Regions from separate parts of the Streptomyces sp. BK022 genome, predicted to be linked through region 3. Evidence: predicted binding sites of a transcription regulator. Region 3 holds the regulator's gene; each other region holds the start of a gene.
What was found. Region 3 encodes HrcA, which represses chaperone genes, less so after heat shock. Its sites were predicted from a motif close to TTNGCACTCNGNNNNNCNGAGTGCNAA; they were not measured.

Region 1 (2,267 bases), on a different contig from region 3:
TCTTCTCGAGCAGCGGGAGCAGCTCGGTGATCGAGGAGATCTTGCCCTGGTTGATCAGGATGTACGGGTCGTCGAGGACGGCCTCCATACGCTCCTGGTCGGTGACGAAGTACGGGGACAGGTAGCCCTTGTCGAAGGCCATGCCCTCGGTGAAGTCCAGCTCCAGACCGAAGGTGTTGGACTCCTCGACGGTGATGACGCCGTCCTTGCCGACCTTGTCCATGGCCTCGGCGATCAGCTCACCGACCTGCTGGTCCTGGGCGGACAGCGCGGCGACGGCGGCGATGTCGGACTTCTCGTCGATCGGGCGCGCGGAGGCGAGCAGGTCCTCGGAGATGGCCTTGACGGCGGCGTCGATGCCCTTCTTCAGGGCGGCGGGGGACGCGCCGGCGGCGACGTTCTTCAGGCCCTCGCGGACCAGGGCCTGGGCGAGCACGGTGGCGGTGGTGGTGCCGTCACCCGCGATGTCGTTGGTCTTGGTCGCCACCTCCTTCACGAGCTGGGCGCCGAGGTTCTCGAACGGGTCCTCGATCTCGACCTCACGGGCGATCGTGACACCGTCGTTGGTGATGGTCGGCGCGCCGAACTTCTTGTCGATGACGACGTTGCGGCCACGGGGACCGATCGTCACCTTCACCGTGTCGGCCAGCTTGTTGACGCCGCGCTCAAGGGCGCGACGGGCGTCCTCGTCGAACTTCAGTGTCTTCGCCATGACAGCGGGAGCCCTCTCGGAAAATCTGGGTGGATGTGCCTGCGCCCCCGGCCGCCCGGCTTCTTAACGGTCGCGGGAACCAGGGGCGCAGTGGTGAAGCAGATGCTTCGGGGTGAACTACTTCTCGATGATCGCGAGAACGTCGCGGGCCGAGAGGACGAGGTACTCGTCGCCGTTGTACTTCACCTCGGTGCCGCCGTACTTGCTGTACAGCACGATGTCGCCGACCTTGACGTCGAGCGGCAGGCGCTCGCCGTTCTCGAAGCGGCCCGGACCGACGGCGAGGACGGCGCCCTCCTGGGGCTTCTCCTTCGCGGTGTCCGGGATGACCAGGCCAGAGGCCGTGGTCTGCTCGGCGTCCAGCGGCTGGACCACGATGCGGTCCTCGAGCGGCTTGATGGCAACCTTGGAGCTGGCGGTCGTCACGATCCGACCTCCCCCTTCTGAGAATTCACGGGGTTGACTGTCTGAGGTGGCGACCAGGTGGATCCGTCGTCGCGGGTGCCGGACCTGCCCGTCGCTTTGTTGGCACTCTCGCGTGCCGAGTGCCAGTGCCGAGACTATGACCGCGATTAGCACTCGGTCAAGCGGAGTGCCAATTGCCGCGCGGCGCGTCGGCATCCGGGACCTGTTCGGCGTGGCTTCACCGTGCTGTTGGCGCGCGTGCCGTCCAGGGGGCCGCCGCCCCCGGCCCCCCGCTTCGGCCCTGGACGGGCCTCGCCCTCAAGCGCCGGACGGGCTGAGACACCTACAGGTAGTCCTTCAGCTTTCCCGGCGTCAGGCCCCTTCGCCCGGCCTCCCTCAGCACCTGTTCCGTGCGCTCGGCCAAGGTGCCCTCCCGGCCCGGGGTGATGCGGATGATGTCGCCGGGGGTCAGGTGTCCGGGGGTGCCCTTGTAGGCGAGGCCGTGGCGGGTGGTCCTCGCGCGCCAGTGGACGGGGGCCTCGGCACGGGTGAAGACGGTGACCGGCAGGCGGAGTTCGCCGATCAGGGCGGCCAGCCTTCGGTCGCGTACGGCCCCCGCGTCGTAGGTCAGGAAGACGACCCGGTCGGTCGTGGCCACGTGGTCCACCGCACGCGTCCCCGTACGGACCGAGAGGGGGCGGACCGGAGCCGGGCGGCGGACGCCCTGCGCGGCCTTCTTGCCGAGGCGTTCGATGGGGTCGACCGACTGGGCGCAGCCGGTGAGCAGCAGTGCGGCCGAGGCGAGCGCGACGGCCCGTGCCGCACGGCGGGCCGGCCGCGCCCCGCGCCTCACAGGTAGTCCTCCAGGCGCGCCACGGCGTATCCCTCGCGGGTGACCTTGTTCAGGAAACGGCGCATGTCGTCGACCATCGTGCCGTCCCAGTCGTCGGTGCCCCGGAAGTGGGTGAGGACGATGTCACCCCTGCGCAGTCGCCTGTCGTCCTCGCGGTACTCCCAGTGGTCGACGAAGACCTCCTCGTTCCAGATCGGCGCGTACTTGATGCCGCAGGACTTGGCCGCGCGCAGAGTGTCCTGGTTGTAGTCGCCGTAGGGCGGGCGCAGGACCTCGGGGCGCTTGCCGTACTGCTTC
Region 2 (2,267 bases), on a different contig from region 3:
AGACCTGGCCGGCCTGGAGCAGGGCCACGCCACCACCGGCGACGATGCCCTCCTCGACGGCGGCCTTGGCGTTGCGCACGGCGTCCTCGATGCGGTGCTTGCGCTCCTTGAGCTCCACCTCGGTGGCCGCACCGGCCTTGATGACCGCCACGCCGCCCGCGAGCTTCGCCAGGCGCTCCTGGAGCTTCTCGCGGTCGTAGTCCGAGTCGGAGTTCTCGATCTCGGCGCGGATCTGGTTCACGCGGCCCTGCACCTGCTCCGAGGAGCCGGCGCCGTCCACGATCGTGGTCTCGTCCTTGGTGACGACGACCTTGCGGGCGCGGCCCAGCAGGTCCAGGGAGGCGTTCTCCAGCTTGAGACCGACCTCCTCGGAGATGACCTCGCCACCGGTGAGGATGGCGATGTCGCCGAGCATGGCCTTGCGGCGGTCGCCGAAGCCCGGAGCCTTGACGGCGACGGACTTGAAGGTGCCGCGGATCTTGTTGACCACCAGGGTGGAGAGGGCCTCGCCCTCGACGTCCTCGGCGATGATCAGCAGCGGCTTGCCCGACTGCATGACCTTCTCCAGCAGCGGGAGCAGGTCCTTGACCGAGGAGATCTTGGAGTTGGCGATGAGGATGTACGGGTCCTCGAGCACCGCCTCCATGCGCTCCATGTCGGTCGCGAAGTAGGCGGAGATGTAGCCCTTGTCGAAGCGCATACCCTCGGTGAGCTCGAGCTCCAGACCGAAGGTGTTGCTCTCCTCGACGGTGATGACGCCTTCCTTGCCGACCTTGTCCATCGCCTCGGCGATGAGCTCGCCGATCTGGGTGTCGGCGGCGGAGATGGAGGCGGTGGAGGCGATCTGCTCCTTGGTCTCCACGTCCTTGGCCTGCTCCAGCAGGGCGGTGGAGACGGCCTCGACGGCCTTCTCGATACCGCGCTTGAGGGCCATCGGGTTGGCGCCGGCGGCCACGTTGCGCAGGCCTTCCTTGACCAGGGCCTGGGCCAGCACGGTCGCGGTGGTCGTACCGTCGCCGGCGACGTCGTCCGTCTTCTTGGCGACTTCCTTGACCAGCTCGGCGCCGATCTTCTCGTACGGGTCCTCGAGCTCGATCTCCTTGGCGATGGAGACACCATCGTTGGTGATCGTGGGGGCGCCCCACTTCTTCTCGAGGACGACGTTGCGGCCCTTGGGGCCGAGCGTCACCTTGACGGCGTCCGCGAGCTGGTTCATGCCGCGCTCGAGGCCGCGCCGCGCCTCCTCGTCGAACGCGATGATCTTGGCCATGTGAAGTGGTCCCTCCAGGACTGGGGGTGATTCCTTCGGACCGCGCCCGCGCCCGCGACGGACGGCTCGCCGGCCTCGTGGTTCCTTGCCCCACCCGGCCTGCGGGCCTCACCGACCCGGTCCTTCGTTGTCACTCTCACCTTCAGAGTGCTAACGCAATGATTAGCACTCCCCCAGGGCGAGTGCAAGCGCCTTCGGGGGATCAGGACGGGACTTAACAGGACGAAGGGCCCGCACCCTGTACGGGTACGGGCCCTGCGCTCAGCTGGAGACGTTCAGGCGGTGACGCGAACCATGTCGGCCTGCGGGCCCTTCTGACCCTGCGAGATCTCGAACTCGACCCGCTGACCCTCTTCCAGGCTGCGGTAGCCGTCCATCTGAATCGCGCTGTAGTGGACGAAGACGTCCGCACCACCGTCGACCGCGATGAAGCCGTACCCCTTCTCCGCGTTGAACCACTTGACGGTGCCCTGAGCCATGGCTAACTCCCCTATTACTGGCCCTTGCGCAGATCCACACCTCGTGAACCTGGGTCAGACCTCGCCCCCCAATCCTCCGGGGGCGTGCGCCGGAACGCGTCGACCGCGGCTGAATGTATCTGTCCAACTGCCGTCTGCAACAGGTCAATCGGACGAGAATTCTGGACGGACACAGTCCGGAATCTGCCGCAACTTCGGCTGAATTCGGGGCAAGTCGGGCCCCATAAATGCAACAAATGCCGCACATTACCCGCGCATTTTGGCTGCTTCTTGTCGGGCCGGCGGCATGAATCAAGGGCGCCCGGTCCGCGGGACCGGGAGCGCGTTCCCCAACTCTACCGCGCTCAATCACGCAGAATGGCCCCCTCCGTTTGTCTTGCGAAGGGGGCCACACAGAGGACCATTACCGACGGTAAATTTCAGCCGCCGGCGACCGCCGGAATGATGGAGACACCCGCGCCGTCGGGCGTGGCGGTCTGAAGTCCGCCCTCGAAACGCACGTCGTCGTCATTGACGTA
Region 3 (2,267 bases):
GTCGACACCGGCGGGGATCTTCACGGTCAGGGTGCGCCGGGAGCGGACCCGGCCGTCGCCCGCGCACTCGGGGCACGGGGTCGGGACCACGGTGCCGAAGCCCTGGCACTGCGGGCAGGGGCGGGAGGTCATGACCTGGCCCAGGAAGGACCGGGTGACCTGGGAGACCTCGCCGCGGCCGCGGCACATGTCACAGGTCTGCGCGGAGGTGCCGGGGGCCGCGCCCTCGCCGCTGCAGGTGTTGCAGACGACCGCGGTGTCGACCTGGATGTCCTTGGTCGTGCCGAAGGCCGCCTCGTCCAGCTCGACCTCGATCCGGATCATCGCGTCCTGGCCGCGCCGGGTGCGCGAGCGCGGGCCGCGCTGCGACGCCGTGCCGAAGAACGCGTCCATGATGTCGGAGAAGTTGCCGAAGCCGCCGGCTCCGAAGCCGCCCGCGCCACCGGCGCCGCCGGCCTGCGAGAGAGGGTCGCCGCCGAGGTCGTAGACCTGCTTCTTCTGCGGGTCCGACAGCACCTCGTAGGCGGCGTTGATCTCCTTGAACCGCTCCTGGGTCTTCGGATCGGGGTTGACGTCCGGATGCAGCTCGCGCGCGAGCCTGCGGAACGCCTTCTTGATCTCATCCTGCGACGCGTCGCGGCGCACGCCGAGAACGGCGTAGTAATCCGTGGCCACTTACGACTCCGCCAGGATCTGTCCGACGTACCGTGCCACTGCGCGTACCGCTCCCATCGTTCCCGGATAGTCCATGCGGGTCGGTCCGACCACGCCGAGCTTGGCAACCGCCTCGCCGCCCGAACCGTAGCCGACCGACACGACGGACGTGGAGTTGAGTCCCTCGTGGGCGTTCTCGTGCCCGATACGCACGGTCACGCCCGGATCTTTGGCTTCGCCGAGGAGTTTGAGGAGCACGACCTGCTCCTCCAGGGCCTCCAGCACGGGCCGGATCACCAGGGGGAAGTCATGTCCGAAACGGGTGAGATTGGCGGTGCCGCCGATCATCAGCCGTTCCTCGTTCTCCTCGACCAGTGTCTCCAGCAGAGTGGAGAGCACTGTGGAGACCGTACCGCGATCCTCCGCCTCGAAGGCATCGGGGAGGTCCTCGACTAGTCGCGGTACGTCGCTGAACCGGCGTCCGGCCACCTTGCTGTTGAGCCGCGCGCGCAGGTCCGCGAGCGGTCCCTCGCCGAACGGGGCGGGGCAGTCGACCATCCGCTGCTCGACCCGGCCGGTGTCGGTGATCAGCACCAGCATCACGCGGGCGGGCGCGAGTGAGAGCAGTTCCACATGCCGCACGGTGGACCGGGTCAGCGAGGGGTACTGCACCACGGCGACCTGCCGGGTGAGCTGCGCGAGCAGCCGGACGGTGCGGGCCACCACGTCGTCCAGGTCGACCGCGCCCTCCAGGAAGTTCTGGATCGCGCGCCGCTCGGGCGCCGTCATCGGCTTCACACCGGCGAGCTTGTCGACGAAGAGCCGGTAGCCCTTGTCGGTGGGGATGCGCCCGGCGCTGGTGTGCGGCTGGGCGATGAAGCCCTCCTCCTCCAGTGCGGCCATGTCGTTGCGCACGGTGGCCGGGGAGACGCCGAGGCTGTGGCGCTCGGTGAGGGCCTTGGAGCCGACGGGCTCCTCGGTGCCGACGTAGTCCTGCACGATGGCGCGCAGTACCTGCAGCCTGCGTTCGCTCAGCATGCGCACCTCCGTCACGTCGCCCCACGGCCCTTACGGTGTCCCGCCTGGCACTCTGCGTGTGCGAGTGCCAGACATCCCCGGCCAGTGTACGGCCGCGGGGTGGTCACCGGGCAAGGTCGGTGCCGTCCGCCCGGCTTGTCCCCGGCTAGCGTCCAGGTATGACCGTGACTTGGGAAGACCTCGGGTGGGAGCACTTGGCGGAAGGGGTGGGCCGGTGCCGGCTGCCGGGCTGGGACTGCACGGTGGGGCTGGTCGTGGGCGCCGGCACGGCCCTGGTGGTGGACGCGGGGTCGGGTCTCGCGGAGGGGGCCGCGCTGCGGGCGGCGGTACGGCGGCTGGCCGGGCGGGATGTGACCCATCTCGCGCTGACCCACCCCCACTTCGATCACGTCCTGGGCGCCCCCGCCTTCGCCGGGGCGGAGGTCTACGGCGCGGTCGGCCTCGACGTGGTGTTCCGCCACGAGCGCGAGGCACTGCGGCGGGACGCGGTCGGGCACGGCGTCCCGGCCGGGGAGGCCGAGGCCGCCGTACGCGCCCTGGTGCCGCCCGCGCACGCCGTGTCCGGCGAGTGGACG

Region 1: a site for HrcA is predicted at 1,285-1,311, ahead of groES (co-chaperone GroES). Genes of this name have one in related genera too.
Region 2: a site for HrcA is predicted at 1,433-1,459, ahead of groL (chaperonin GroEL). Genes of this name have one in related genera too.

What each region holds. Positions count from the first base shown of each region.
Region 1 is NZ_SHKU01000002.1:230,323-232,589, reverse strand. It holds gene groL (chaperonin GroEL) at 1-712, opposite strand, end outside; gene groES (co-chaperone GroES) at 830-1,138, opposite strand; gene EV284_RS07190 (hypothetical protein) at 1,461-1,970, opposite strand; gene EV284_RS07185 (polysaccharide deacetylase family protein) at 1,967-2,267, opposite strand, start outside.
Region 2 is NZ_SHKU01000007.1:344,998-347,264, forward strand. It holds gene groL (chaperonin GroEL) at 1-1,270, opposite strand, end outside; gene EV284_RS28140 (cold-shock protein) at 1,546-1,749, opposite strand; gene EV284_RS28145 (MoaD/ThiS family protein) at 2,169-2,267, opposite strand, start outside.
Region 3 is NZ_SHKU01000003.1:443,575-445,841, reverse strand. It holds gene dnaJ (molecular chaperone DnaJ) at 1-675, opposite strand, end outside; gene hrcA (heat-inducible transcriptional repressor HrcA) at 676-1,692, opposite strand; gene EV284_RS13515 (MBL fold metallo-hydrolase) at 1,851-2,267, shown strand, end outside.